Asticcacaulis excentricus CB 48: one gene and its partner. The protein of the gene in region 2 interacts with the protein of the main gene of each other region in a pairwise test. Links are inferred from orthologs where the notes say so. Each region holds a gene or a part of one and is shown on either strand. Other genes may lie near its edges.

Evidence for each region.
Region 1: the proteins of gyrA (region 2) and gyrB interact in binary tests that used the Escherichia coli proteins (3 or more experiments, as listed by UniProt). The link is inferred for Asticcacaulis excentricus CB 48 from one-to-one orthologs.

Annotation. Positions count from the first base shown.
Region 1 is NC_014816.1:2,591-17,476, reverse strand. Bases 10,412-13,458 are described here. They hold gyrB (DNA topoisomerase (ATP-hydrolyzing) subunit B), read right to left. Parts: upstream 13,136-13,458; coding sequence 10,688-13,135; downstream 10,412-10,687. Other genes in these bases: recF (DNA replication/repair protein RecF), read right to left, coding at 13,138-13,458. In the rest of the region: ASTEX_RS00065 (DUF1674 domain-containing protein), read left to right, coding at 1-90; pyrF (orotidine-5'-phosphate decarboxylase), read right to left, coding at 112-795; ASTEX_RS00055 (MarC family protein), read left to right, coding at 959-1,690; ASTEX_RS00050 (SDR family NAD(P)-dependent oxidoreductase), read right to left, coding at 1,830-2,627; ASTEX_RS00045 (Rrf2 family transcriptional regulator), read right to left, coding at 2,624-3,043; ASTEX_RS00040 (potassium transporter Kup), read left to right, coding at 3,204-5,225; ASTEX_RS21025 (DUF2199 domain-containing protein), read left to right, coding at 5,327-5,776; ASTEX_RS00035 (argininosuccinate synthase), read left to right, coding at 5,850-7,085; ASTEX_RS00030 (glycoside hydrolase family 97 protein), read left to right, coding at 7,418-9,481; ASTEX_RS20925 (hypothetical protein), read right to left, coding at 9,488-9,622; ASTEX_RS00025 (helix-turn-helix domain-containing protein), read left to right, coding at 9,729-10,097; more of recF, read right to left, coding at 13,459-14,262; dnaN (DNA polymerase III subunit beta), read right to left, coding at 14,370-14,886. UniProt on the Escherichia coli protein: DNA gyrase negatively supercoils closed circular double-stranded DNA in an ATP-dependent manner to maintain chromosomes in an underwound state.
Region 2 is NC_014817.1:794,417-809,533, forward strand. Bases 1-3,278 are described here. They hold gyrA (DNA gyrase subunit A), read right to left. Parts: upstream 2,958-3,278; coding sequence 201-2,957; downstream 1-200. Other genes in these bases: coaD (pantetheine-phosphate adenylyltransferase), read right to left, coding at 1-165; ssb (single-stranded DNA-binding protein), read right to left, coding at 3,196-3,278. In the rest of the region: more of ssb, read right to left, coding at 3,279-3,714; ASTEX_RS15400 (hypothetical protein), read right to left, coding at 3,850-4,296; ASTEX_RS15405 (hypothetical protein), read right to left, coding at 4,307-4,957; ASTEX_RS15410 (LVIVD repeat-containing protein), read right to left, coding at 5,003-7,903; ASTEX_RS15415 (flagellin), read right to left, coding at 8,014-8,847; ASTEX_RS15420 (flagellar protein FlaG), read right to left, coding at 8,985-9,314; ASTEX_RS15425 (flagellin), read right to left, coding at 9,435-10,253; ASTEX_RS15430 (flagellin), read right to left, coding at 10,540-11,370; flagellar biosynthesis regulator FlaF, read right to left, coding at 11,597-12,007; flagellar biosynthesis repressor FlbT, read right to left, coding at 11,967-12,392; ASTEX_RS19470 (tetratricopeptide repeat protein), read left to right, coding at 12,602-15,117. UniProt on the Escherichia coli protein: A type II topoisomerase that negatively supercoils closed circular double-stranded (ds) DNA in an ATP-dependent manner to maintain chromosomes in an underwound state.

The DNA of each region.
Region 1 (14,886 bases), on a different replicon or contig from region 2:
GAGCGTCCGTTTGAAGAGGGCGGGCCGGCGGGGCTGGAACCCACACGCTTTGGCGACTGGGAACGTAAGGGCATCGTCAGCGATTTTTAATGTCCGCCCCTGATAACGGGCTTACCCCTGCAACTCCGCCAATATTGCCTGCACCGCGACCACGGGGTCGGGGGCGCGGGTGATCGGGCGACCGATGACCATATGCGTGGCGCCATTATGTATCGCATCGGCCGGCGTGGCGATGCGCTTTTGGTCATTGGCATCGGCCCAGGCGGGGCGAACGCCGGGGGTGACAATCAGGAAGTCTGCCGGAACGCGGGCACGGATCATGGCCGCTTCGTGCGGGCTGGCGACGACGCCGTCCATGCCGGCTTCAACCGCCTGATCGACCCGGCGTTTGACCAGATCTTCCAGCGCCATGCCATAGCCCATCTCATCGAGATCATCCTGCTTCAACGTCGTCATAACCGTGACGCCCAAAAGTTTTGTGTGGCCCTGACGGCCGCGCACAGCGGCCTTCATCACCTGCGGCTCTGCATGGACGGTCAGCATATCGCAAGCCCCGCGTGAAATGGCCTCAGCGGCCCCTTCGACCTGCGCGCCGATGTCGTGCAGCTTCCAGTCCTGAAACACTTTTTTGCCACGCGCGCCCAGTTCCTCGGTCAAAGACAGACCGCCCTGTCCTAAAAGCGTCAGGCCTATCTTGTAATAGCTGACGTGATCACCCAGCACCTCAACCAGATGGCGGGCAGAGGCGAGATCAGGCTCATCGAGGGCGACGATAATGCGGGGGTCGGCGGGCAGGGTCATAACGGCGCTCCGGTAACAGTCGGTTTCACATACACTGGATTTTGCGGGGCACAATGGGGAAAAAGCGCACCCTTTGGCCTCAGTTCCGGCGAAAGTTTTTCCTGTAACCGGATAGGCGGGTCTGTTACAAAATGAATCGGTTGCAGGAGGGCAAGTGATGTCGGGTGGCTCATTGGGTCTGGTTGAGCTTTATGTGAACTTCTTCATCACACTGTTCGCCCTGCTCGATCCCATTGGTAATGTGCCGATCTTTGCGGCGGCCACGCGCACCCAGTCGGAATCGGCGCGGCGCTGGCTGGTGGTCTATATTTCCGCCTTCGCCGCCCTGTTCCTCAGCTTCTTCTTCTTCACCGGTCTGGCCCTACTCCAGTTCTTTGGCATTTCGATGGACGCCTTCCGTATTGCTGGCGGCATCCTCTTGTTCCTACTGGGGCTCGATATGACGCGTGGCGATTTTCTGGCCATGTTTGAAGAGACCGAATCCCTGACCGAAGATACCGTCGATGCCCACGGCGCGCCCATCCGTGGCCGCGATCGCGCCAAGAAGACTTTTGAAAAGTTCGTCGTGCCTTTTGCCATCCCGCTTTTGATCGGGCCGGGTGCGATTTCGACCGTCATCATTCAGGCGGGTGAGGCTCAGAAATACGGCATTACGGGTATGGCAGTAGGCCTTGGAGCCATCGTTACCACCTCGCTGGCAGTCCTTCTGACCTTCCTGTTTACGGGCCATATTTCCAAGATGCTGGGCCGCGTCGGCATGGTGGTGGTCATCCGCGTGCTCGGGCTCATTCTCTGTGCCCTGTCCGTGCAGATCATCATTTCGGCCATTTCGACCGTCACGCACGATATCATCGTTCCGGCGGCAGCTCACCCCTACAGCGGGTCCTAGTTCAAGAGCAGACTGATTTCTAATGGAACCCTTCCGCTCAAGCCACCATTGAGGCGAGGACCAAGGTGGCGGAGCCCGGAGCCGGCGAGGGGCCAAACACAATCTAGATCATTATGTTTCTACCAGAAATCACAATGATCTAGCGCACCATCTTGCGCAGATGGTTGGAGATCAGCTCCAGCGCCCAGTCGTCGGGGATGATCTTCAGCAGCGCCGACAGGAACTTGTTGGGGGCACCCGGCACGCAAATAGCGCGATTGGCTTCGGCGGCCTGATAGCCTTCGCGGGCCACCTCATCAGCGCCCATCCACATCCATTCCGGCGTCGTCTGACTGATGCGCTCACGCGAGCCGGTGACGTCGTGGAATTCTGAATAGGTGTAGCCAGGGCAAAGGGCACTGACATGAACGCCGTGGTCACGCGCCTCAAGGTGCAGGCCTTGTGAAAAGCGCGTCAGATACGCCTTGACGGGTGCATAGAGGGTGTCGCCCGGTGAAGCGGGCAGATAAGAGGCCAGAGACGACACATTCACGATGCGTCCGAACTTCTGCTCGATCATGCCGGGCAGGACCAGATAGGCCAGTTCGGTCGGGGTGTGCATCATCACCCGCAGAAACGCTTCATGCGACGAAAAGGCATTGCCGATAAAGCCTTCTGGCAGGCCATAGCCGGCATTGTTGACCAGCCCATCGACCTTGCGCCCAAGCGACGTTACATAGTCGATCAGCCTTTGCGGCGCGCCCACTTCGGACAGGTCGGCCACGACGAACGAGGCTTCGACGCCGAAGCGCAGGCGAATTTCTTCAACCAGCTTTTCCAAACGCTCCTGACGGCGGCCCGTGACCACCACGTCCCAGCCGTGGCTGGCATAGACGCGGGCAAAGGCGAGGCCAATGCCCGAAGTTGCGCCGGTAATGAGGGCCAGTCTGCGCATCAGATATTCCGGATGAGGTCGGCGACAGTGATTTTCGAAAGGGTTTCGGTCGCGGCGGCATTGGCCGCTTTCATGGCGCCCGATACCGCCTTAGGGATAGCCTGGCCGACGGGGCAGCCATCGGCTCCGGGTGGGGCCGAGCCCAGATGGGCGCAGCCGTGCACGGCATGCAGCACCTGATCCAGCGGGATGGTTTCAGCGGGTTTGAGCAGCCACGTGCCGCCGGAGACGCCCGAGCAGGTATCGACCAGGCCGGCCTTGGCCAGTTGCGTGGTCATGCGACGGATAACCACCGGGTTGGTCGGGATGGAGGCCGCCAGCACCGACGAAGAAACCGCCTGTTCACGCGAATAGGCCCCTTTGTGGGCCAGATAGGCCAGGGTATGTGCGGCGACGGGAAATCTCTGACTGTCGGACATGATCTCTCCGTAATTACGATAATTTGACTGCCATTCCTAGTGGAATCGCGTGACCAAGCGGAGGCCTGATGCAATGTGGATTGAATCTGGCTAGAAATGGGCGTAAGAGGCCCGCCGTTCAAGCGAGGACCCGATTGTGTGGTCTCTCAGGAGATATTGCATGATCGGGGATACCCCTCCCGAAGCCAGTCCCTCCCCGGACGCTTCGGTCTCCACCGGCGAAAAGACCGGAGCGGACGTCGCGTCCGCGCACAAACCCTCACAACCGCAGTCCACAGAAAGCCACGCCAAGCACGCGGGTTTCTGGGCGCTGGCTCTGGGTTCTATTGGTGTGGTCTTTGGTGACATCGGCACCTCGCCGCTCTACGCGTTCAAGGAAGCCTTGCACGCGGCCGCAGGCGACGGCGTGACGCGTCCGGAAATTCTGGGCGTCGTATCGCTGGCCCTGTGGGCGATGATCCTTGTGGTCACGGTCAAATATGTCGGCTTCATCATGCGCGCCGACAACAAGGGCGAAGGCGGCGTTTTGTCGCTGATGGCGCTGGCACAGCAAGCCATTGGCAAGCGCACGGCGGTCGTCTTTACGCTCGGCATCATAGGCGCAGCGCTGTTTTATGGTGACGCGGTGATTACGCCGGCCATGTCAGTTCTGTCGGCCGTCGAGGGCCTGCGCACCATTCCGGCGCTGGAAAACAGCATCTCCAATGAACTGGTTCTGATGATTGCAGGCGTCATGCTGATCGGCCTGTTTGCCTTTCAAAGCCACGGAACGGCCAAGGTCGGTCTGCTGTTTGGCCCCATCTGTGCGGTCTGGTTTGCTTCGATGGCGGCGCTGGGCATTGGTCAGTTTATCGCCAACCCGCAAATACTGGCGTCTATTAATCCCTACTACGCCGTAAAATTCCTGTCTGAACACGGGATGGCCGGCTTCATTGTGCTGGGCGCGGTCTTTCTGACTGTGACCGGAGCTGAAGCCCTGACGGCGGATATGGGCCATTTCGGTCGCTGGCCCATTCAGGCGGCCTGGTTGTTCTTTGTGCTGCCGTGCCTGACACTCAACTATCTGGGGCAGGGGGCACTGGCGCTGACGGTTCTCGATGCGTCTCAGGCGGCGGGGCGTCCGTTTGAGGAAATGAACTGGTTCTTTGAAATGGCCCCGCTGGCCCTGCGTCTGCCTCTGGTGCTGCTGGCCGGTATGGCTACGGTCGTGGCATCTCAGGCGGTTATTACCGGCGCCTTCTCCCTGACACAGCAGGCCATCCAACTGGGCCTCCTGCCGCGTCTGAACGTGAAGCGTACGTCGGAAACGCAGGAAGGTCAGATTTTCGTCCCGCAACTCAACACCATGCTGCTGGTCGGCGTGTTGGTGGTGATGGTTACCTTCCAGACCTCATCGGCTCTGGCCCACGCCTACGGTCTGGCTGTGACGGGGACCATGGTGGTTACAACCATGATGGCGGCTATTGTCATGCGTCAGATGTGGAAGTGGGGCTGGCCGCGTGTTCTCGCCTTCATCGTCCCCTTCATGATTCTCGACCTGTCCTTCCTCAGCGCCAACATGCTGCGCTTTTTCTCCGGTGGCTGGCTGCCCGTGCTCATCGGGGCGTGCCTGTTCACCATCATGGCGACATGGGTGCGCGGATCGGGCATCCTGTTTGAAAAGTCCCGCCGCGACAGCGTCCTTCTGACGGACCTGATCGACATGTTGAAGGCCCGCCCCCCGCACCGCGTACCTGGCACGGCCATCTTCCTCACCTCCGATTCCGAAGTCGCACCCGTCGCCCTGATGCACAATCTCAAGCACAACAAGATTTTGCATGAGAAGAACATCATCCTGACGGTCGATACGCGCAACATCCCGCGTGTCCACGAATCTGAGCGCATCACCATCGAGAAGCTCGATGAGGACTTCAAGCGTGTCACGGTTCACTATGGCTTCATGGAAAGCCCGAACCTGCCCAAAGCCATGGGTATCTGCCGCAAGCAGGGCCTGAAGTTCGACATCATGGCCACCAGCTTCTTCCTCGGTCGCCGCAGCGTTGTGGCCTCGGCGACGTCCGGTATGCCGCTGTGGCAGGATCGCCTGTTCATCTTCCTGATGCGCAACGCCACCAACCCGACGGAATTCTTCCATATCCCGCCGGGGCGCGTTGTGGAGCTTGGGACACAGGTCAGTGTATAGATACTCAACCCCGTTCGGCTTACCGGACGGGGTTTGCGTTTAGGGGGATCATTTGTTCGGCATCATGGAAGTGCCGTCATTGCGGCGAGGCGCATGATGATATGCCCCTGTGTTTCGGCATTGATGCCCCTTGGCGTGCTTTTGCCGCTGACGATGAATTTGAACGCCGGGTGTTTTTGAATAAAGATCAATGCGTTGTCGATGATAGGCATTTTTTCATTCGTGGGCATATTCGGATACCCATACTGAAAAAGCAGGATTATTTGGAATTTTCAGTGTGGTCTTCACTAAGCGAAGACAGCTTTTGCCACATGAGCGATCGTTGGGATGCCTTGGACCGTGCAGACGATACTCCATATTTCGGTTGGCTATGTAGCCCGATAAGGTCTTACGGCTCGGTTATTGAATTACCTTTATCTGTACAATGCCGTGAACCTGGGTTGGTTCCGATATTTACAGTCACACAAAAAGACCACCCTCTGGCCATCGACCAGAGTAACGGCATTACCATAGCCCAATGGCATAAGATGGCCCTCTCGCTTCTGCATTAATCCTTGCATCTTGAGGGGAGGGGTCTTAAACGCGCGAGCAACTGTTTTACCCCCTGACCGGAGTGGTTGCCTCATGACCTCCCCTACTGAAAAGCCCGTCAAGAAAGTCGTCCTCGCCTATTCGGGCGGCCTCGACACCTCGATCATCCTGAAGTGGCTTCAGACTGAGTATAATGCCGAGGTGGTGACCTTCACCGCGGATCTTGGTCAGGGTGAGGAGCTGGAGCCTGCGCGTAAGAAGGCCGAGCTTCTCGGCATCAAGCCGGAAAACATCTATATTGAAGACCTGCGCGAAGAGTTCGTGCGCGACTTTGTCTTCCCGATGTTCCGTGCCAACACCGTCTATGAAGGCCAGTACCTGCTTGGCACCTCGATCGCGCGTCCGCTGATCGCCAAGAAGCAGATCGAAATCGCTCGCAAGGTCGGCGCCGATGCCGTCTGTCATGGTGCGACGGGTAAGGGTAACGATCAGGTGCGTTTCGAGCTGGGCTATTACGGCCTTGAGCCCGATATCAGGGTCATCGCGCCATGGCGTGAGTGGGACTTCGCGTCGCGTGAATCTCTGCTGGCCTTTGCCGAACAGCACCAGATCCCCATTGCCAAGGACAAGCGCGGCGACGCGCCCTTCTCGGTCGATGCCAACCTGCTGCACTCCTCGTCCGAGGGCAAGGTGCTGGAGGACCCGGCGGTCGAAGCCCCGGAGTTCGTCTATCAGCGCACCATCGCCCCGGAAGCCGCGCCGGACAAGGCCGAGGTCTTCACCATCGACTTTGAAAAGGGCGATCCGGTGGCTATCAATGGCGAAGCCCTGTCGCCGGCAGCCCTTCTGACCAAGCTGAACCAGCTCGGTCACGACAACGGCGTCGGTCGTCTGGACCTCGTCGAAAACCGCTTCGTCGGCATGAAGTCGCGCGGCGTTTATGAGACCCCCGGCGGCACCATCCTGCTGGCGGCGCACCGCGGCATCGAGTCGATCACGCTCGACCGCGGCGCCATGCACCTGAAAGACGAGCTGATGCCGAAATACGCCTCGCTGGTCTATAACGGCTTCTGGTTCTCGCCGGAGCGCGAAATGCTTCAGGCTGCGATCGACTATTCGCAGGCCAAGGTCACCGGTCGCGTGACGGTGAAGCTCTATAAGGGCAATGTCACGGTCATTGGCCGCGAAAGCCCCTACAGCCTCTATGATCAGGATCTGGTGACCTTCGAAGAGGGCAAGGTGGCTTATGACCACCGCGATGCGGCGGGCTTCATCAAGCTCAACGCCTTGCGTCTGCGGGTCGCGGCAAAGCGCGACCTTCGCGGCTAGCTCGCGCCGCATTTGAGTGTCTTCGAGGCGCTCTTGCGTCCTATCTGGTAAGACACTGCGAACTGTGAAGCTTTCGAAGCGGGACATGTTCCAGGGCCCATTCCTTGTGGCCCTGGGATTGCCGCTTCGTGAAAGATCCGCCTTTACCGCAAGGCAGCCCTTGGCCTGTAAGGGCAGGGCGATGCCGTTTCCTGTCCTTAGGAAAGTTGGCTGTCCGCCACTAAAGGTGACGCCATTGCCTTAAAGTGGCCCTTCACCGTAAAGGCCGCGTTTTCAGATCTTGACCTTGGTCACGTGATAGCTCCCAATATCATACAAATAGGGAGGACTTCATGGTGTTCGATTTTCGGTCTTGTTTGAAATGCGTTTCCATCACCGTTTTTGCGGTTGCGGCGACATCATCGGCGGCGCAAACCGTTTCAACAACGTCTCCGGATAAGCGTAATCGTGTGGACGTTGTGGTGAGCGATAAGGGGGCACTTACTTTCAGTGTAAGCCGGCATCAAAGGGCTCTGATTGAAGCCTCACCGCTTGGGCTCATTTTGCAAAACAGCTCCCCGTTTGGCACAACACTGGGGGAGAGGGGCGCAAAGCTTTCAGCCTCCAAAACAGTGACGGGCGAAGACCGTTACACCTTGCCTGTAGGGAAGTCGAAAGACGTCCGCGCCTCGTACGAGGAAAGTCATATAAGTATTGAAACCGGGCAGTCTGAATTGGCGAGACTGGATCTGATCGTTCGGGCCTATAATGACGGGATTGCGTTTCGCTATGTCGTTCCTAAACAGCCCGGTCGTTCGGCGCTAAACATCCAAGACGAGGCGACTTCATTTCGCTTTAGCGACGACTTTGATTGTCACGGTCTGAACCAGGGACGGTTTGAGAACAGTTTTGAAGGCGAGCATGATGCGATTAAGGCCTCGCAGTTTCGCCCCTTCCATCTGTTCCAGGCGCCGGTCGTCTGCCGCACGGGTTCCGCCGCATTTGCTATCGCGGAATCGGATCCACAAGACTATCCGGGGGCCTACTATACGGGGCTTAACGACGGCACACCGGGTTTACGCGTGGTCTTGACCCCTCGCAAAGACAATGACCCCGGCGCACGGTTCCGCACCAGAGCGGCTCAGCTAGACGTTTCGACCGACTTTAAAACGCCGTGGCGCGTCGTGATGATGGGAGATACGAATGGCCAGCTGATCGAGTCCCAGTTGATCAATACACTCGCTTCCGCCTCGATGATTGCAGACACAAGCTGGATTAAGCCCGGGTTGTCAGCCTGGGACTGGTGGAATGGCAACGCCTTTCCTCTGCCGTCCCCCCATAATGCCAATGGTCAGACCTCAGGCATGAACACGGCCACCTATAAGGCTTATGCGGATTTCGCGTCCGAAATGGGGTTTGAATATCTTCTCATCGACGAAGGCTGGTCTGTTGGATCGTCCGTTGAGCCCACTGCGAACGCCGATGTGACCCGACCCAAGCCGGAAATCGATATTGCCGAGATCGTACGCTACGCTAAAGCGAAGGGTGTCGGCGTATGGGTCTGGCTGCAATGGCAGCAACTGGATGCCCAACTTGAAGAGGCGCTGGCAACCTATGAACGGTGGGGCGTTAAGGGGGTGAAGGTCGATTTTCTGAACCGCAACGATCAGGAGATCATGGCGTTTTATCGGCGACTTCTGTCGAAGGCCGCTGATCACAAGCTCATGGTCAACCTCCATGGGGCCTTTCCGCCTGCAGGTTTAACCCGGACCTGGCCAAACTACATGACCCAAGAAGGGGTGCTGGGCGCAGAAAACAACAAATGGAGCCAGCGCATAACTGCCAAGCACAACGTGACCTTGGCCTTTACCCGTGGGCTGCTCGGGCCGATGGACTATACGCCGGGTGGTTTCAGACACACGACGCCGGCAGATTTTCCCGCAAAGCAAAGCTTCGTGAACCCTTATGTCATGACCACCAGAGCGGCCGCACTGGCGATGTATGTTGTTTACGAGAGCCCTTTTCAGATGGTTTCTGACAGTCCGCCCGCCTACAAGAAGCCGGACGGAAGTCCAGAGGACGGTGTTGACTTTTTAAAGCGCGTTCCCGCCTCCTGGGACGAGACCCGCTTCATCCTTGGGGACATTGACGAATGTGTGGTTATCGCACGCCGTTCAGGCGATAGCTGGTATGTGGGGGCGATGACTGACGGTGCAAAGACGATTAGCGTGCCGTTGAACTTCCTTGGCAGAGGCGCCTATAAAGCGGTTGTCTGGGAAGATGGCGATCACCCTTCGAGCGTGAAGAAGAGCGAAATTGATGTCGATGCCCAGCAAAGTCTCACACTGCGATTGGCCAACTCGGGCGGTGGGGTTATTCAGATTACACCCCTAAAGCCGGTCAAGAAACGCCGTTAGCCATTTTTAGTCCAGCTCGGCATCGGGCGTTTCGATGACCGGGCTGGATAGCATCAGAAGCCAGAAGAATAGAGCCTCTAGGCACGCCTTTCTGGCTGAGGTCGAAATGGATTTGAAAAAACTACCCGACAGGATGGTCATAAATCTACTTCGTGGGCAGAAATCTCCCAGGGTTGTATATTGGCACTCATGCCGAATATGATCGGATCGACGCAACGACCGTCGACCAATTCTGAAAGTATTGATCATGGACATTCGCCCTATCAAGAACGATGACGATCACGCTTCCGCACTGGAAGAAATGAAAGGCCTTTGGAGCGCAGCCGAAGGCACGCCGGAACATGACCAGCTCGCCATCATGATCACTCTCGTTCATGACTACGAGGAGCGCCGCTGGCCTATCGCAAAGAACCTCGATCCGGTTCAAGCCATTCAGGCAGCCATGGAAGCGCAGGGCAGGACCCAGTCCGATCTAGCCAATCTGATCGGCAAAAACCGCGCGACAGAAATACTTCGCCGCAAACGCCCCCTGACACTCGCTATGATCCGTAAAATAAACAAGGCCTGGCATATTCCGGCCGACCGCCTGGTTCAGGAATGTGATCTGATCGCCTAATCTACCGATACCCAGTCCGTATCGACCTTGATGGTACCGGATCATAGCAGCGGAGCGGCATCATAAAGCTCGGTTGAACAGAGTTCCGTGCTCCTACCCTTGATGCATGAAAGCTACTCGCCCGCGCCTACGATCACCTTTTCGATTCGAAACATTAAACATTCTCCAGTCCCGCTTGTTTTGCAGGCACTGATTTTCAAATTTCCAGCCTACGAATTCCAACTATCCGCCAGAGCGGTCCCTGTTGACCTTTACCTGGGGCCATCGGCGCCACGCTTTAATTAGGCTATCGGTGGTCAAGGCCATAAGTTTTCCGAGATAGGCGGCGCCCTTTTTGCCACTTTAGAGCGATGAGCGCGTGCAAGTCGGAAGTCATGCATCCCCAGCATCAATTGCCGCGAGGCGCAATGAGGGCCTCCGCGCAAACGCTCTAGCTAACCGTGGAGGTGAGAAGTGGGGCTGAGGGGGATGCATCACCGATGGGATGCGGGGCGCGTGACGTTATATAAAGAATCGCAAATCGACACTTGCCGCAGAAAAAACCGCCGGAGTGTTGACCCGGCGGTTTTAAAAGAGGGTGGTAGGTGGCGTTAGGCGTCCACTTCAGCATCGAGCGCATTGTCCTGAATGAACTCGCGGCGTGGTTCGACCAGATCACCCATCAGTTTGACAAACAGGTCGTCGGCTTCGTCGGTCAGATTGACCTTTACCTGAAGCAGGGTGCGGGCGTCCTTATCCAGCGTGGTTTCCCACAGCTGATCCGGGTTCATTTCACCCAGGCCCTTATAGCGCTGGATGCTCAGGCCTTTGCGTCCGGCATCAAGAACGGCGGCGACGAGGTCCAGAGGCCCGCGGATGTCTGCGGCCTTGTCCTTGCGACGGAAGGTCGAGACTTCGTTGAACAGGTCTCCCAGTTCCAGCGTCCGCTCATTGAGGCGGCGGGCGTCCTGCGAATGGATCAGGCCGTCATCCAGCACGATCTTTTCCGATACGCCACGACGCACGCGGGTAAAGACATAGCCGCCGTGGCTGGTCGTATTGGCTTCGACGCTCCAGTCACCGTCACCGTCTTCCTTGAGACGATCAAGACGCTTGGCGACCAGTGCCAGATCGGGCTTGTCGCCGAACAGGCCCCCCAGTGCCGCCTGTTCGATCGCAAAGGCCGGGGCGCGGCTGGCCAGACGGTCCACGCTGCCCTTGAAGGTCTTGGCGATACGTACCTGAGCCTCAAGGTCCTGAGCGGTGATACGCTCACCTGAGCGCAGTTCCAGAACCGCCTCAGACGTGCCTTCCTCGATTAGGAAGGCGTCCATTTCGGTGTTGTCCTTCAGGTAGCGCGACGACTTGCCTTTGGCGACCTTATACAGAGGCGGCTGAGCGATATAGAGATAGCCGTTTTCGATGATCTGCGGCATCTGACGGTAGAAGAAGGTCAGAAGCAGGGTACGGATGTGCGCGCCGTCCACGTCAGCATCGGTCATGATGATGATCTTATGGTAGCGCAGCTTCTCGATATTGAAATCATCTCGCCCAATACCGGTACCTAGCGCCGTGATCAGCGTGCCGATCATTTCCGACGACAGCATTTTGTCAAAACGTGCGCGTTCGACGTTCAGGATCTTGCCGCGCAGGGGCAGGATGGCCTGATTTTCACGGTTACGGCCCTGCTTGGCCGAGCCACCGGCCGAGTCACCCTCGACGATAAAGAGTTCGGACTTGGCCGGGTCGCGTTCCTGACAGTCGGCCAGCTTGCCTGGCAGCGAGTTGATGTCGAGCGCCGATTTGCGGCGGGTCAGTTCGCGGGCCTTGCGGGCCGCTTCACGGGCGGCAGCAGCTTCGATGATCTTGGAGACGATCTGTTTGGCTTCGACCGGGTTTTCTTCAAACCACTGCGACAGCTTTTCGAAGACGATGCCTTCGACGGCCGGACGCACTTCGGAGGAGACCAGCTTGTCCTTGGTCTGCGACGAGAATTTGGGGTCCGGCACCTTGACCGACAGAACGCAGGTCAGGCCTTCGCGCGCGTCTTCACCCGATACCGAGACCTTTTCCTTCTTGGCGAGGCCTGAAGACTCCATATAGGCCGACATCACCCGCGTGAGGGCGCCACGGAAGGCCGCCAGGTGGGTGCCGCCGTCGCGTTGCGGGATGTTGTTGGTAAAGCACAGCATCGTCTCGTGATAGCTGTCGTTCCATTGCAGGGCGAGATCAACCTCGACCTTGTCACGCAGGCCCCGCGCGTCGATCGGCTCCTTGATGATCGGTGATTTTGACTTGTCCAGATGCTTGACGAATTCGACGATGCCGCCTTCGTAATGCAGGATGATGTCGTAGGGCTCGGCCTCACGCAGGTCTGCGAAGCGGATGTGGACGCCTGAGTTGAGGAAGGCCAGTTCACGCAGGCGGTGTTCAAGCGTCTTGCGGTCAAAATCGATGAAGGTGAAGGTGCCTTGGTCCGGGCCGGTCTTCAGTGACGGCAGGAAGGTGACGATGGTACCGGTCAGGGGGTTGCCATTTTCGCGCAGGGGCGCGTCGCCGGTAACCTCGACCGAACGCACGGTTTCGCCAAGCTCAAAGCGTGCCTCGTGCGTCTTGCCATTGCGGAAGATTTTCAGCTCAACATAGTCGGAGAGGGCATTGACGACCGAGACGCCGACGCCGTGCAGGCCGCCGGAGACCTTGTAGCTGTTCTGGTCAAACTTGCCGCCGGCATGGAGCTGCGTCATGATGACTTCGGCTGCCGACACGCCTTCTTCGGCGTGGATATCGACCGGCATCCCGCGCCCGTCGTCGGAGACTGAACAGGACCCATCGGCATTGAGGATCACTTCCACCCGGGTGGCGTGACCGGCCAGCGCTTCGTCGATGGCGTTATCGACGACTTCATAGACCATGTGGTGCAGGCCCGACCCGTCATCCGTGTCGCCGATATACATGCCAGGGCGCTTGCGCACCGCATCCAGCCCTTTGAGAACCTTGATCGAATCCGCGCCATAAGCGTTTTCGACGACTTCCGGATGCTCTTCGTTTTCGGCCATGCCTAGTCCCTAAATTCTACCCATTGGCCCCCTTCGACACGAACCCCAAGCGCACGCCCGGCCAATCCGTCGAAGAGGCTTTCGTCCGTGCCTGTAAACAAGGTTTGCAGGCCCAGACGATCGGTTTCATCAAACAGCGCCGCCCGGCGAATCGGGTCGAGGTGCGCTGCGACTTCGTCAAGTAATACTACAGGATTCGGTGCGCTTTTGACACGCGAAAGTCTCGACCCCTGCGCCAAAATCAGGTTCAGAACGAGGGCTTTTTGCTCCCCCGTGGAACAGTCCGCGGCCGGACGATCTTTTTCGCGGTGAAAGACGCTGAGATCCGTGCGATGGGGCCCGAAAAGCGAGCGCCCCGCCGCCGAATCACGGGCACGGGCCCGGGCAAATCCCTCGCGCAAGGCGGTATTCAGGGTCTCGCGTTCCCGGGCGTCTGACGCTTCGTTGATCAGTCCCAGATCCGCCTTTGGGAAGGCGCTTTCGTGCGCTTCGATTTCCGCCTGAAGATCGCTCAGGGCGGCGCGGCGGGCCCCAATCATCTCACTTCCGGCCTCAGCGAGCCTCTCCTCCAGCGCGTCGAGCCAGACGGCGTCGGCGGGACCCTGCACCAGCAGTTTTAGCCGCTCACGCAGGGCCTTTTCATAGGCGCTAACTGTCGTGGCGTGTGAAGGTGTGGCGGCGAAGACCAAGCGGTCGAAAAAGCGCAGCCGCTCGGCGCGCGCCTCAAGGAAGATACGGTCCTGCGCCGGGGTCAGCCAAACCAGGCGAATATGATCGAGCAGACGCCCCGCCGGGACGGTTTGCTGGTCGATGCGCACAAGACGCTTTTCAAGGCTGCGCGGGTCGGACCCCGTGCCGATGCGGATATCGTCCTCGGCGCTTTTCAGCTCGACCGACACGCCCCAGGCGCGACCCTTGGCCTCCTGCGGAAGGCGACGCCCCAGATCGCTGACGGCCGCCCCGCGCAGACCCCGACCGGGATTGAGGACGCTGATCGCTTCAAGAAAGTTGGTCTTACCTGCGCCGTTGGGGCCGAACAGATATAGCGACCGCCCGGACAAATCGACATCAAGCCGGTCATAGCTGCGAAAATCGGTCAGGCTCAGGGCGTGAATGCGGGTTTTCATGCGCGCCCTTTAAACGAAAAAGTCAGATCGAAACACACGGTAACCCCGGGTTTCGATCTGACCATTTGTCTCATTGCCAAAATGTGGAGCAGGGCGAAAAATTGAGCCTACACCCGCAGCGGCATCAGCACGTACTGTACGCCCTGATCTGCGGTATCGAGCACGAGGGTCGGAGAGGCCGCATCATTGAGGCGCAGTTCGACCTGTTCACCGGCGATCTGCCCCATCACATCGAGGATGTAGCGGGCGTTGAAGCCGATTTCGAGCGAGTCGGAATCGTAGTCGATTTCCGCTTCTTCGACGGCCTGACCGGCTTCGATATTGCGCACGGTGAGCGTCAGACGCCCCGGCTCGATCGCCATCTTCACCGAGCGGCTCTTTTCCGCTGAGATGGTCGAAACGCGATCGACGGCGCGCGACAGGATGCCCGTGTCGATACGCATCAGCTTGTCGTTGTTCTTCGGGATCACGCGACCATAATCCGGGAAGGAGCCATCGATGATTTTCGACGTCAGGGCCGCAGTGCCGAAGTTGAAGCGGATCTTGGCGGGTGAAACGGTCAGTTCGACATAACCCGTGCCGTCGTCCAGCAGGCGGCGGGCCTGATCAATGGTCTTGCGCGGG
Region 2 (15,117 bases):
CATCTCGACCCGCTCATCCAGCGTGAAGACCGGTGCCTTACCGGTATTGCGCGCCACCCCGATCACTAGATGATCGACCAGCTTAACCGCCCGGCCGATAATGTCCGAGTGTCCGTTGGTGATCGGGTCGAAGGTTCCGGGGTAGAGCCCTATCCTTTTGGCCATCTGATGTGGCTCCTTATCTTTCAGTGGGGCAAGCCTTATCCGGCATCGCCCCCGCTGGCAAGCTCAGCCTCGTCCGGGCCGTCCTCTTCGGCGGTTTCGGCCAGACGTTCGACCGAGACGACCTTTTCGCCCGACGTGCGGAAGATGGTCACACCCTGCGTATTGCGGCCCGCCACGCGGATCTGCGACACCGGGGTGCGGATCAGTTGCCCGCCATCGGTGACCAGCAGAAGCTGATCGGTGTCTTCGACCGGGAAGGAGGCGACCAACTTGCCACCACGCTTCGACAGGTCGATGGCGACAATGCCCTGACCACCGCGACCGGTGCGACGATAATCATAAGACGAGGTACGCTTGCCAAAGCCCGTATCAGCGATGGTCAGGATGAACTCTTCGGCTGCCCCCAGTTCGGCGATGCGCTCGACGCTCAGCGAGGCGTCTTCCGCGCCTTCTTCAGCCTCCTCTTCGACCACCACCGTCGCCTCTTCGCCTTCGCCCGTCACCGCCGCACGCAGCGAAGCCGCGTGCTTCAGATAGGCGGCGCGTTCGGCCGGCGTGGCCTCAACGCGGCGCAGAATGGCCATGGAAATGACCGTGTCGTCCTCACCCAGACGCACGCCGCGCACGCCGGTGGAGTCGCGGCCCTTGAACACGCGGACCTCATCGACGGCGAAGCGGATCGAGCGGCCCGATGCGGTGGACAGCAACACGTCCTGATCCTCGGTGCACAGGGCCACGCCGACAATGGCGTCACCCTCTTCGAGCTTCATGGCGATCTTGCCGGCGCGGTTGACGTTGACGAAATCCGACAGCTTGTTGCGGCGCACGTCGCCGGAGCGCGTGGCGAACACAATATCCAGACGATCCCAGGCGGCTTCATCCTCCGGCAAAGTTAGGATATTGGTCACCGTCTCGTGCTTGTCCAGCGGCAGCAGGTTGACGAAGGCCTTGCCCTTGGATTGCGGCGTGCCGAGCGGCAGACGCCACACCTTCAGCTTATAGGCCTTACCCGTAGACGAGAAGAACAGCATCGGCTGGTGCGTCGAAGCGGCGTAGATGCCGGTGATGGCGTCCTCGTCCTTCATCGCCATGCCCGAACGGCCCTTACCGCCGCGGTGCTGGGTGCGATAGGCGCTGAGCGGGGTGCGCTTGACGTAGCCCGAATGGGTCACGGTCACCACCATGTCCTCACGCGGGATCAGGTCTTCGTCCTCGATGTCGGCTTCGCCATCGACGATCAGGCTGCGGCGCGGTTCGGCATAGAGGGCTTTCACCTCTTCCAGTTCCTCACGCACGATGCCGAGGATGCGTTCGCGCGACGACAGGATGGCGAGATATTCGGCAATAGAGGCCGCCAGGGTGCGGGCTTCGCCGAAGATTTCATCGCGACCCAGGCCGGTCAGACGCGACAGGGTGAGGGCCAGAATGGCGCGCGCCTGTTCTTCAGTCAGCCGCACCTCACCGCCTTCAAAGACGATCGACCGCGGGTCGGCAATCAACTCGATCAGCGGCGACATGTCCCCGGCGGGCCAGTTCTTTGCCGTCAGGCGTTCGCGGGCCTCGGTTGGATCGACCGATGAGCGGATGATGTGGATGATTTCGTCAATATTGGCTACTGCAATGGCCAGACCGACCAGCACATGGCCCCGGTCGCGCGCCTTGTTCAGTTCAAAGCGTGTGCGGCGGACTACCACCTCTTCGCGGAAATCAAGGAAGATTTCCAACAACTTACGCAGGCCCATCTGCTGCGGACGACCGTGGTTGAGCGCCAGCATATTGACGCCAAAGCTCGTTTGCAGCGCCGAATAACGGTAAAGCTGATTGAGGATGACGTCACCGGACGCATCGCGCTTCAGCTCGATGACCATACGCATCCCCTGACGGTCGGATTCGTCACGGATATCGGAAATGCCTTCGATCCGCTTTTCGCGCACCATTTCCGCAATATGCTCGATCAGAGTCGCCTTGTTCACCTGATAGGGCAGTTCGGTGACAATGATGGCTTCGCGGTCCTTGCGGATGGTCTCGACCGAGGCCTTACCGCGCATGATGACCGAACCGCGACCGGTCAGCAGCGCCTGACGCGCGCCGGAACGGCCAAGGATTTCACCGCCCGTCGGGAAGTCCGGGCCGGGCACGATGCCGAGCAGGGTCTCGGTGCTGACCTCCGGATCATCGAGCATGGCCAGACAGGCCTCAATGATTTCACCCAGATTGTGCGGCGGGATATTGGTCGCCATACCGACCGCGATACCGCCCGCGCCATTGACCAGCAGGTTCGGAATGCGCGACGGCAGCACCGACGGCTCCTGACGGGCGCCGTCGTAGTTGTCGTTGAAATCGACCGTGTTTTTGTCGATATCGGCAATCAACGACTCAGCCGCGCGCGTCATGCGGCTTTCGGTGTAACGCATGGCCGCCGGCGGATCGCCATCGACCGAGCCGAAATTGCCCTGACCGTCGACCAGCAGCAGGCGCATCGAAAACGGCTGCGCCATCCGCACAAGGGCGTCATAAATCGCGCCATCGCCGTGCGGGTGGTAACGACCCATCACGTCACCGACGATATTGGCCGACTTGACGTACTTCTTGTCGTGGGTACGGCCCTCTTCGTACATGGCGTAGACGATGCGCCGGTGCACGGGCTTTAGACCGTCACGCGCGTCCGGCAGGGCGCGCGAAACGATCACGCTCATGGCGTAGTCGAGATAGGAACGCTTGAGTTCATCCTCGATGGTGACGTGCGAAATACCGTGCGGCGTCGGCAGGCCGGAAGCAGGAGTATCGGTCATGAAGCCCGTTTCATTGCATAGTCATCAGCACCGGACGGGAATCACACGTCGGCGCACTGGTTAACGCGCACCGTAGCACTTTTGCGACTAATCCCCAAATCCGGAAGGCGTTTTAGGGGAATTCAGAGCCCGCCTGTTAACATTTATTTTGCCTGTTCAGCGGCCTTGAAGCGCCACCAAAAAGCCTGCGGTATGACCGCAGGCTTTGGGTTCGAACCTATCTCGAATTTGGCAATGCTCAGAACGGAATTTCGTCGTCGAGATCGAAGTTCTGCTTGGGGCCGGAGCCCTGCGCCTTCGGGCCCGAAGAGGCCGGGGCCCCGTAGCCGCCGTCGTCAAAACCGCCGCCATAGCCGCCGCCCTGATCATAACCGCCCGCAGACGACGAACCGCCGCCGCTGTCGCCACGGCCGCCCAGAAGCGTCAGATTGCCGTTGAAGCGTTGCAGCACGATTTCGGTGGTGTACTTTTCGACGCCCTGCTGATCGGTCCACTTGCGCGTTTGCAGCGAACCTTCGAGATAGACGGTCGAGCCCTTGCGCAGGTACTGCTCGGCGATCTTGGCCAGGTTGTCATTGAAGATAACGACGCGGTGCCACTCGGTCTTTTCCTTGCGCTCACCCGTCATCTTGTCGCGCCACTGTTCCGAGGTGGCCACTGTCAGATTGGCGACACGCTCGCCCGAATTGAGCGTGCGGATTTCTGGGTCTTTACCCAGATTGCCGATAATGATGACCTTGTTGACCGAGCCCGCCATACGCTGCGCCTTCCGTTCTGCCCGCGATTCGGCGGACACATTAATTGCTAAGGCCTGAGCATAGGCGGCAAAACGCCGCTTGCCAAGCCGATGTTAACGCTTTGTTCACATCTTTTCGCGCTGCGCGGGAGCCCCTTATTTCTTTTCAGGCAGATTGTCAGGCAGGGTCTGCGGCTCGGAGAAGTTGCGGTCGCGCGGCACTTCAAAGGCACTGGGGATCACCAGACGCCCATCCGGGGCCTTGGTCAGAAAGGGCATGGCCGGGCCTTCGAAATTCTTGGAAATGCGGATGCCGCGCGGCGTGGACCACAGGAAGGTGCCGTTATAGACCCCGACGATCTCCTTGCGTGGCGACCCTATGCTGAGGAACTTGATGCGCAGGGCGTCGAGATGTGCCGCGCAATATTCCAGCGACGGCACGTCCTTTTTAATGACGTTGAACTTCGGCGGCTGATCCTTGGGAAAGCCGATATGGAAGCAGACATTTTTGGCATCAGGTGCTTCCACGGCCGTCTTTTCGCACCCGGCGAGCATCAGAGAGGCCGCGCCGGCGACAAGCCACAGAACAGGTTTCATCGCCATGAGTGGCTCCTTACTTTACCGAGCAGCCCTGACCCTGTTCGAGCAGGGTGCGGAAGGTCTTGTTATCATCCGAAATTTCAACGCGCTTGGGCACGAGGCGCAGGGTCTGGCTGCCCCAGCGGCCATAGGAGGCCGAACCCGGACGTTCGCAGCGGCCGTCAAAAAGCAAGGTCGCGCAGGCGTTAAGCGAGATACCGTCCGACAGGCGCGTCCACTCATTGCCGGCAAAGCGCAGACAGGCCCCCGAAGGGCCGGTGGTCGGGGCGGTTGCGGCCACAGGCTCGCCCGAATCGACAACCACAGGCGCCACCTTATCTGCGGAAATGACCGGCGGCGGGGCCAGTGAGGCGGTCGGGGCGGCGGTCATTTCGCCGCTTTCATCGACGCCCACATCCAGCGCATTGGCCGCCACGCCATTCTTTTTGGCGCAGTCGGCGATGGTCAGTTGCCCCACAAATTCACCATTCACAAAGCAGCGCAGCGTCTTCTTGGCGTCAAGAGTCGGCGCATCGTCGATGTCGAGGACAAGGCCCGGACCTTCGGTATTCATGCGCGGCGACTCTTTTTGCGAACTGGAGATCGCCCATCCGATCAGCACCGCCAGCAACAGGGCCCCGCCTGCACCCGCCAGCCAGATCGTTTGCTTTCGATTCAGCGCCATAATCCATCCCCTCGGAGGTGAGTTTGTCTCCCCCTAAAGGCCTGTTTATGCGCCGCCTGTCAAGCGGGAGAGCGCCGCAGAATAGTTGGAAGCCTGGGCATTCCAGTAAGCGGCCGAACCGGCTGAACTGGTCTTCTTCTTGCTATCATCCGACGACGTCGTGTCTTCGCCATAGCGCAGGTAGCGATAGGCGGACCGCACGTTTTTCAGCGCATCGTCCAGCGTCTTGAGCGCCGCCGTGATGCTTTCTTCCGAGTTCAGGTTGACGTCGGCATTGAACTTCAGGCCAAACAGCTTTTCGGTATCCGTCTTTGTCTTTTTCGAGGAAGACGAAGCGGATGTGTCCTCTGCCGTGCGGACTAGGCCTTCGGTCAACCCCAGCCCTTCGAGCGCGTCCTTACCCGCCGGGCCTTTGACAATTTCCATCTGGCTGGTCTTGTTCTGCGGCTCGATGACCAGTTGCGACTCGGCCTTACCGGTCACCTTGGCCACCGTCACCTTGAGCTTGTACCCCGCCGCGCGCTGGATCTTCTTGGCCAGCGTGTCCAGCGTGTCATTGGCTTCGATCATGATCTTTTTCTGAGAGCCGCCGGCATCGCGCAGATAGAAGGAGTCCCCGGCCCGCACCGATGTGCCTGAGGTCAGAAGGGTCGAATCCTTATACTCGATCGTGCCGCTGGGCAGGCCCAGCTTGTCCAGCACCGAGGCCCCATTGGTTGTGACGGCCATGGCCTGCGGATCGACCTCGCCGTCCTTGCCCGAATAGCGCTGGCTCCATTCAACCACGCCGCTGGCCACATCCATGCGCGCCAGATAGGCGTCGGCTTCGCCGATCTTGGTCGTGCCATCTATTTCGCCTTCGGTCTGCCCGGCGAAATAGACCTTGCCGTCGGTGAACTGCACCTTGACGTTCTTTTCTTCCCCTGCCCCGCCGTAATAGACGACCTTGTCACCAGCGGTGGAGGCGAAATCCGTAGAGACGGTCGCGGCAAAGGCGTCGGAGTGTCCGTGGAAGGCTGTGCTGCCCGATCCGCCGCCCAGAATACTATCATTGCCGGTCGAACCCCCGACATAGACCTTGCCATTATAGACGTCGATGGCGCCGATCTGACCGCCGCCTAAGCCGCCCAGATTACGCGTGCCCGTCAGGGTGGGTTTAGCCGGATCGCTGATGTCATAGGCGCGCAGGACGATATTTCCGTCTTCGACACCGGCGGCGTAGAGCGTCGTGCCATCTACCTTAACCGCACTGGCCTGATCGGTGCCGGAAGTGCCGTATTGCACCGTCGCGGTCGCTTTTCCGGACGAGTCAAAACTGCGGATATAGGCGTCCCAGCCGCCCGCCGACCCGACGCCGCCCTGCATGACACTGCGCGTCTTGCCGGCCACTTGAACCGAGCCATCCGACCCGAATGTCACCGCCAAAGCCGCATCCTCATCGGTGGAACCAAAGCGCTTGGTCCACATTTCCTGACCGGCAGAATCAAAAACCGTGACGAAGCTGTCGGCCAGGGTCTTGTTGGTGCCGGACGTCCCGCTGTCTTCCTTTGTCGAGGTTGTGGTGAAGGTCTTGCCATCCACCGTATAGCTTGAGGTGGTGGTGGTAACGGTCGCCAGCGTACCGGTCACCGACCCGGCAATGGCAACCTTGCCATCATCGCCGACGCTCAGCGCATAGCCAGTGGCACTGTCGGCCGCGCCCAGGGTGCGGGCATAGACGACATTACCGGCCGAATCGTACTTGATCAGGGCGACGTCCTGCGTGCCCTTGATCGTCTGACCCTCTGTGGTGCCATCGACATCGGCCAGCACATAGACCGAGCCATCCGGCCCGGACACGGTCTGATGCACGGTCTTGATCGACCCCTCAAGGTCGTTCTGGACGCTGCGGCCTGCCGTCCAGTAGGTATCGCCGGGCGCGGACACCGTATCGCCTCCCGTGCTGAACTTAACCATGCTGGTGGTCTGCTTGGGCGTGACGGTCTCGAACTTTTTGGTTTCCTTGTTGTATTTCGTCGTCTTGTCGGTATCGCCCGTCTTTTGCACGACGAAAACCGAATCTCCGGTAGGGGCGGCACTAAAGGTTAGGGCCTCCGTCGAGTCCCCCTGAATTTTCAATGAAAACGTATCGGGATTGGTGCCGACTTTGACGGTCTTACCATTAACCTCGACGGTCTTGTCCCCGCCCGCCGTCCGCTGAACGGCGAACTTGGTCGAAAGTCCCGCGGCTTTCAGCTTATCGTTGATAAAGCTGACGACGCTCGACATCGAACGGGTTTCACTGCCCATTTCCGCAAGGTCGATATGGACATTGATCGGGTCCGTCGTCCCCGTCCGCTTGACCGAAATATCGAAGGCCACATTGCCCTTGAAGGCCTCGACCTCACTGGTCGCCGTGCCCGAGTGGATGTCCTTGGCGAAATAGGCCGTATCCGTGCGCGCTATGCCCACCGTCGATTTCAGCTTGTCGGTAATACTCCCCTGAATCAGATTCAGATGCTCGTAATCAGCATCCTTAACGTAAGTACTCACTTCGCCAAGCCCCGCGTCAAAACGGCGGCGCAGGCTGTTGAGTTCAGTCTTGTTGCTGATCGAGTCGGGGCTCCCACCCGTCAGAATCGACTGCGCCTTCGCCGCGACGGCGCGCAGGGAGTTTAGCCCCGTATAGAGGGTGTAGAGCTTTTTGTAGTCGTTCGACGCGCCCGCAAGATCAAGGTTGACCGCCGATTCGCGAATAAAGCTCTTTCCGGAGAGGATATTCTTGACCAGCGTATCTTCCGGCGTGCCGCCCTTTTCCCACGGTGCCGTCGGCGCGCGGGTGGTCCCCGTCGGGCTGGTCGCTGTCGTCGGCGCAGCTGCATTGGCCGCACCTGAAGAGGCACGGACCTTCGAGTTGAAATAACTCGTCAATAAGCTGGTATCGAACGACACGGTCATAAGTGCCATTGTCACAGATCAAAGCTTAAGAAGCGTTAACCCGTAACAAAAAGGCCGACAGAGTAACGAAAAACCCGCCGGATGCCGACGGGTTTTGCTCAGGCCGCAAAAATAAGCGCCTACTGGAAGAGCCGGAGGATGGCCTGTGGCGACTGGTTGGCAATCGAAAGAGCCTGCGTGCCCAACTGTTGCTGTACCTGAAGTGCCTGCAAGCGCGCGCTTTCCTTAGCCAGATCAGCGTCAACCAGGTTGCCAATACCGACTTCGATAGCGCCGGAGAGTTTTGCGACAAAATTTTGACGCCCCTCGATCTGCTTGGCCTCGGAGCCCAGCGCGGCAAGGCTGGCATTAACATTATTGATTGAGGCATCCAGACGGGCCAGAGCGGATGTCGCCTTGGTCAAGGTCAAAACATCGGCCGCCGCCGACATGGTGATGATCGCGCCACCCAGACTGAAATTGCGGGAAGACAGGGTCACGACCGAGCTGCCATCGGCATTATCGATAAACTTAATACCGTTGGTGATTGAACCGTTCAGCAGGTTCGTACCATCGAAAGACGAGTTGGCTACAGCATGGCTGATCTGGCGCAGAAGTTCGCGGAAATCACCATTCAAAGCGTTTCGTGAGGCCGTTGAAAGCGACGGGTCCATGGCCGAAACGACCTTGTCGCGCATCTGTACCAGAAGATCGGAGACCGATTCCCCGGCGGCCAGCGTCACATCAGCGACCGATGTAGCGCGGTTGAGCGAATTTTTCACAGCGCTGAGCGAGCTGAGGTCCGCGCGTTGCCCCTGCGCGATCGAATACAGCGCCGCATTATCCTTAGCGCTGGATACCTCAAGCCCTGTGGAGATCTTGGTCTGCGTCGATTCCAGTTTGCGGGTCGTTGCATTCAGATTTTGCAACGCCGTCATGGCTGTCTTATTGGTATTGACGCTTACCGTCGGCATGAGGATTCTCCATATACGCTACGACTCAGAAGTCTTAACGAACATGGTAACCAAAAGGTTAATTCATGCAAACGCCTTTATCCGCGACCCTGTTAGGTACGCGGTGAATATCACAACTCACAATCCGAAAAAAGACGTCAGATATCGGTCCTGACGATGCTTCCCGCCTTGTAACTTCTCGATTTTTGCATTTCCAGCAGCTCTTTTTGCGGGAACTGACGGACAACCTCGCCGGTATAGCGATCAATCGCGCGATAGATGAACTCACCGCTGTCAGGGTCCTTATCTATCGTCAGTTTAAGCATATAGGCCGGCTGGGACTGCGCCCGCTCATGATTCGACAGACCGTTTTCCGTCTGACTGCCCGAGGTCGCAGGAGCGACTTCCTGAACAGGCTTTACCGGCTCCACGGGCTTAACCTGAGTGGGGTCGGTGACGGCGGGCGGGGTTACTGCATTCGTAATCATCTCCTGTATTACGCACGGCGACTTACGCCGTTGCGCCCTCTGTTTATGACCGTGACGCCGAGCCAGACGTCAGATCAGAGAAAAAAGGGGCGGACGTCAAAACGCCGCCCCCGTCATTCCTTAACGGAACAGGCTCAGAACCGTCGAAGTCGACTGGTTCGCAATCGACAGGGCCTGAACGCCAAGCTGTTGCTTGGTTTGCAGGGCCTGCAGCTTCGCGCTTTCCTTCGCCAGGTCAGCATCCACAAGGTTGCCGATCCCGTTTTCGATCGAGTCCGACAGCTTGCTGATGAAGTTGGCGTGGTTAGCCAGCGACTTCGAAGACGTACCGAGCTTCGCCAGCTTGGCCGAAACGTCGTCGATCTTGGTCGCAAGGGTCGCAACCGCCGCCGAAGCCGCAGCCTTGGTGCCGATCGTCGTCGCGTTGATGCTCAGACCCGTCAGAGACAAGTCTTGGGCCGCCACGGTCAGCGTACCACCCGAGTCGTTAGCCAGAGCCGAGAGCGCCGAGCCACCACTCTTAATGATATTGATGCCGTTGAACGTAGCGTTATTGACGGTCTTACCGATCTGGTCGCGGATCGCCTTGAAGTCTTCGTTCAGAGCGGTGCGGCTGGCCGTGCTCAAGCTGGAGTCCGAAGCTGCAAGGGCCTTTTCCTTCAGCTGCGAGAGCATGTCGGAAACGGATTCGCCGGCCGAGATGGCCACATCGACGACAGATTGGTTACGGGAGAGCGATTCCTGAACCGCGTTGAGCGAGGAAACCTGAGCGCGCTGCCCTTGAGCGATGGCGAAGACGGCGCCGTTATCCTTAGCGCTGGCGACCTTCTGGCCCGTGTTGATACGGGTTTGGGTCGTTTGCAAGTCGGCGTTGGTCTTGTTCAGGTTTTGCAGAGCGATCATAGCTCCGCTGTTGGTATTCACGCTATTGAGCGCCATAGGTCTAGTCCTTCTTCTAGATGAACCGGAGACATTTTGTCGTCCGGCGGCATTTTGCCTGACCCTTTGGCTGCAAGCGGCGGGCCAAACCTCCGCTAACGGAAAATCACTGCATGTAATTGAAATATAAGCATTATATATGCCTTAACCACACCTTGCGCCCGGCAGATTTTGCCTGTTGCCGGCAATTTTTGCCCAGACCGGCAATTTTTGCCGTGCACGCTTCAGGCAAAAAGAAAGCCGGAGCCGGGCCCGCCTGGACCCGCAACTCCGGCCTTTAAAGACCTTACTGGAACAGCCGGGTAACGACACCCGGAGCCTGATTGGCGATAGATAAGGCCTGCACACCCAGCTGCTGCTTGGTTTGCAAGGCCTGAAGCTTCGCACTTTCCTTGGCCAGATCGGCATCCACAAGGTTGCCGATCCCCGATTCCATCGAGTCCACCAACTTCGAAACAAACTGCGCATGCGCATCCAGCGATTTCGACGACGTCCCAAGACGGCCGAGCGCCGCAGAGACATTGGCGATCGACACATCCACGGCATCAGCAATGGTCTTTGCTTGTGCCGCCGAGGTAAAGGCCGAACCCGCCGAAAGCGTGATCGTGCTACCCGTCAGGCTGAGATCCTGCGCCGCCACGGTCAGCTTTGACGAGCCGTCCGCATTGGCCAGGGGAGCAATCGCTGAAGCGCCATTCTTGATAAGATTGACTCCGTTGAACGTCGCATTGTTCACCGTTTTCGAAATCTGATCGCGCAGCGCTTTGAAATCTTCGTTCAACGCCTGACGACTGACCGTGGTCAGGGACGTATCCGAAGCCGCGAGTGCCTTCTCCTTCATCTGGGTCAACATATCCGCAACGCTTTCGCCGGCGGAGAGCGCTACATCGACAGCCGATTTAGCCCGATCAAGCGACTCCGTCACCGCACCAAGGGAAGACACATCCGAGCGCTGGCGGGTGGCGATGGCGTAAACCGCCCCATTATCCTTAGCGCTCGCAACCTTCAACCCAGTATTGATGCGGGTTTGCGCGGTTTGCAGTTCGTTGTTGGTTTTGTTCAGGTTTTGCAGGGCGATCATCGCACCCGCATTGGTATTGATCGACATATTCGGCATCGATAACGTCCTTTCCATTCTGGTCGGGGATTTGACCGGCAATTTTGCCGCAAAGCCATTTTGGCCTGCCCGTTACCTAGCAATGAAAATGCCAGCCCGTAAGGTCGCGTTAAATATTTTTGTCGTTGTTTTCAATGGATATTTTTAAATTGAAAAAGGCGAGAATCATTGACTCTCGCCCTCACCGACCGGCCCTGCCCGGCAAAAACTGCACTAGAGTAAATTTTTAACCGAGCGACGCCCGCACTGTACCAACAAACGCCGGATCGGCGGACGGCGTCGCCTCTTGGCGAGGCATCAGACCCTGCATAATCAGGCGATTGACCTCGATCAGGGGCGCAATTTCTTCCTGACCGCGCATGACGGCCGAGGTATGGCGGTTGACCCAAATAGACAGGGAGACGATCTGCGCGCGCAAGGTTTCAGGCAGGCCATTGCCAGGCAGAGCGCAATCCGTCCCCAGGACTGACCACAGACGGCGGTTCCAGTCGAGCGCATCCATGCGACGAGAAACCTCGCTCCGATCAAGCTCAGCCGCCTCCATCAGCGCGCGGGTAACCTGACCAAACAGACGATACTCCGTCTGGCGCGGATCTTCACTCCGCTGAGCCGTCTTCTGATAGGCCTGTAGAGACATGTCCAAGTCTTTCGTCTTCGTACTCGATAAGCTTACGGCAGCCCATAAGAGCCTTGTAATATTCGCGCCCCATAATGGCTTTGGAAATCACCACACATTCCGCCAGAATCGCCGGATTGGCGATGACACTCATGAATTCGGTCATGCGCGTCAGGAATTCGTCGTAATATTTCTCCGCCCCCGCTTCATCAAGGTACATCATCATCACCGGGAAGTAGATGTGACGCGACGGAGAAGTCACCTCGCTCGCCTGCATGATGTCTTTTTCACGCAGCACCGAGGCCTTATTCTGGAGCACAAGCGAACACCGGCGGTCACCGTTTTGCACGACGGCACCGTTGAGAACAAATTTTTCACCCGGCTTGAGCGACAGTTTGAGCGGCATGAGAGTCCTTTTGGCCAGCAGCTTAGGCTTCGCACGGTTAATATCCGGTTTCGCACATCCGCAAATTTAACGGATGTAGCGCTATCCTGATCTTAATCGAATCATCGCATAAGATTGCACGTTCATGACCATCTGTCCTCACCTTCGGTCAAATGCCCCATACAGAAAGCGGCACAGAGCGTGGGGTACAGAGGGGTGCGGAGAGTCCAATGCCTAAAAAAACGTGGCCAATCAAACATCGGGCTGTTGAGACCGCCACCGCGGCGCAGGCTTTTGATATAGGCCCGGCAAAGGTTCTGGCAACACCTGATACGGTCAGTTCTATCGCGATGAACGCCGCCGCCACGCCGCCCAGCAAGGATGTTCTGGCCGATCTGGCCTCAACGATACTGGGGGATTCCGGGTCTTCAGCCGCCCTCGAAGCCCTGATGGAGGCCACGCGCTACATCAGCGAGGTGCGTCTGCTGACCCTTTTGAAGGATTCTCTGCTCCTCGTCCAGAAATCCGAATATGAGGGGGCGACGCAAAAGGCGCTGGAAGCGCTGCGCGTCAACGAAAAGTGCGGCACGGCCTGGCATATCCTGGCCGTATGCCGTGAAAAGGCCGGAGACATCAAAGGCGCCTTCACCTGTTTCGAAGCCGCCCTGCAACTCGAAGAAGACAATACGGGCATCGCCAATGATCTGGGCCGTCTGGCCTATCAACTGGACATGCACACGCAGGCTGAAAAGCTGTTCCGCTATGTCCTCGACAAAAATCCGGACGATTTTGAGGTCGCCAACAACCTCGCCTCGTGCTTGCGCGAGGTCAGCCGCTTCGAAGAGGCAATCGCCCTCCTGACGCCGTTTCTGGAGAAAGACCCGTCCAACGGCACGCTGTGGAACACGCTGGGCACAGTGGTCAATGCCAAGGGCGACCTGCCGACCGCCCTCCTCTTCTTCGATGAAGCCGTCAAGTTCGCCCCGGATGACCCCAAGCCCTGGCACAATCGCGGCCTGATCCTAGGTGCTCTGGGTGAGATTGACGAGGCGATCCAGAGCCTGGAAACCGGTATTAAGCGCATGGTCTCGCCCGCCCAGATCGAGGCGGCGGAGCTGGCCATGGCCTTCTGCTACTTCTGTAAGGGCGACCTGATGCCCGGCTATCGCTACTATGCCGCGCGCAAGTCGCTGCATAGCCTTGAGGGCATGAAGTATATTACCGACGTCCCGGCGCTTGATCTGTCTCAGTCCCTGATGGGCAAGTCGGTCTTCGTCACCACAGAACAGGGGCTGGGCGATGAAATCCTGTTCGGCACCGTGCTGCCGGACCTTCTGGCCGAACTGGGACCAGACGGGCACCTGACGCTGGCCGTGGAAAGACGCCTTGTTCCCCTCTATGCGCGCAGCTTCCCGCAGGCGACGGTGATCGCCCACGGCACGGGCAAGATCAATGGCATCACGGTGCGCCACTTCCCCGGAATGGACACCACCCGCGCCAATGACGGCTTTGTTATGCTGGGCGACCTGCTGCCGCGTTACCGGCCTAACGCAGAGGCCTTTCCGCGGCAAAAAAGCTTCCTCACCCCCGATCCTGCACGCGTCGCCCACTGGAAGGCCGAGCTGGACAAGCTGGGGCCTGAGCCCAAGATCGGCCTTCTGTGGAAAAGCCTTGTCCAGCATTCTCGCCGTGACCGCTACTATTCCCCCTTCGAAAGCTGGGCCCCTATCCTGCGCACGCCCGGCGTCGTGTTCGTCAATCTTCAGTACGGCGATGTCAGCGAAGAACTGCGTCAGGCCGAACGCGAAGGCCTGAGCGTCTGGAATCCGCCAGGCATCGACCTGAAGCAGGATCTGGACGATCTGGCCGCCCTGTGCGCGGCCATGGACCTGATCATGGGGCCCTCAAACGCCACCAGCAATATCGCGGCCAGCGTCGGCACCCCCATCTGGGTTCTTTCCCCATCCAATAGCTGGCCCATGATGGGCACCGACTATTACCCGTGGTACGGCAGCGCCCGAATGTTCCTGACGCCCACCCCCGGCGAGTGGGCAGTGCCTCTTGAGGAAATGCGTCAGGCCCTGATCCGTGAGGTCGCCGCCCCGGTGCAGGCCCTGTCAAGCGACGATATACGCCGTCAGTTTCAGGGCGTTGAACGCGCCCTTCTGATGCGCGACTGGGCCGAGGCCGAAACGCAGGCCCGCGCCCTTTTACGCCACGTGCCCGACCATACCGGTGCCTGGCAGGCGCTGGCCACCGCGCTTGACCGGCAGGACCGCATTCCGCAGGCCCTTGACGCCTATCAAACAGCTCTGAAGCATCAGCCGGACTCGCTCGACATCGCGGCCGATCTGGCGCAACTGGCCTTCCGCATCGGTCTTTATGACATGGCCGAACGCTTCTACGGCCTGATCGTCAAGCGTGACCCTGGTCACCTGATGGCGGTCAACTATTACGCCGCGGCGCTGCGCGAACAGTCGAAGTTCGATCAGGCCATCACCCTGCTTCAGGCCTATCTGAGCGACTATCCAAAGCAAAGCGCCCTGTGGGATACGCTGGGCACCATCCTGCTGGCGCAGGGCGATGCCGACACGGCTCTGATCTTCTTCAACGAAGCCATCTCGCTGGACAACAGCCTGCCGGCGCGCTTCAACCGGGCCTGCCTGTGGATGGAAAAAGGTCTGCTGGCCGAGGCCCTGCCGGAGCTGGAACTGTGTCTGGATCGCTTCTCTGAGCCCGGCAATTT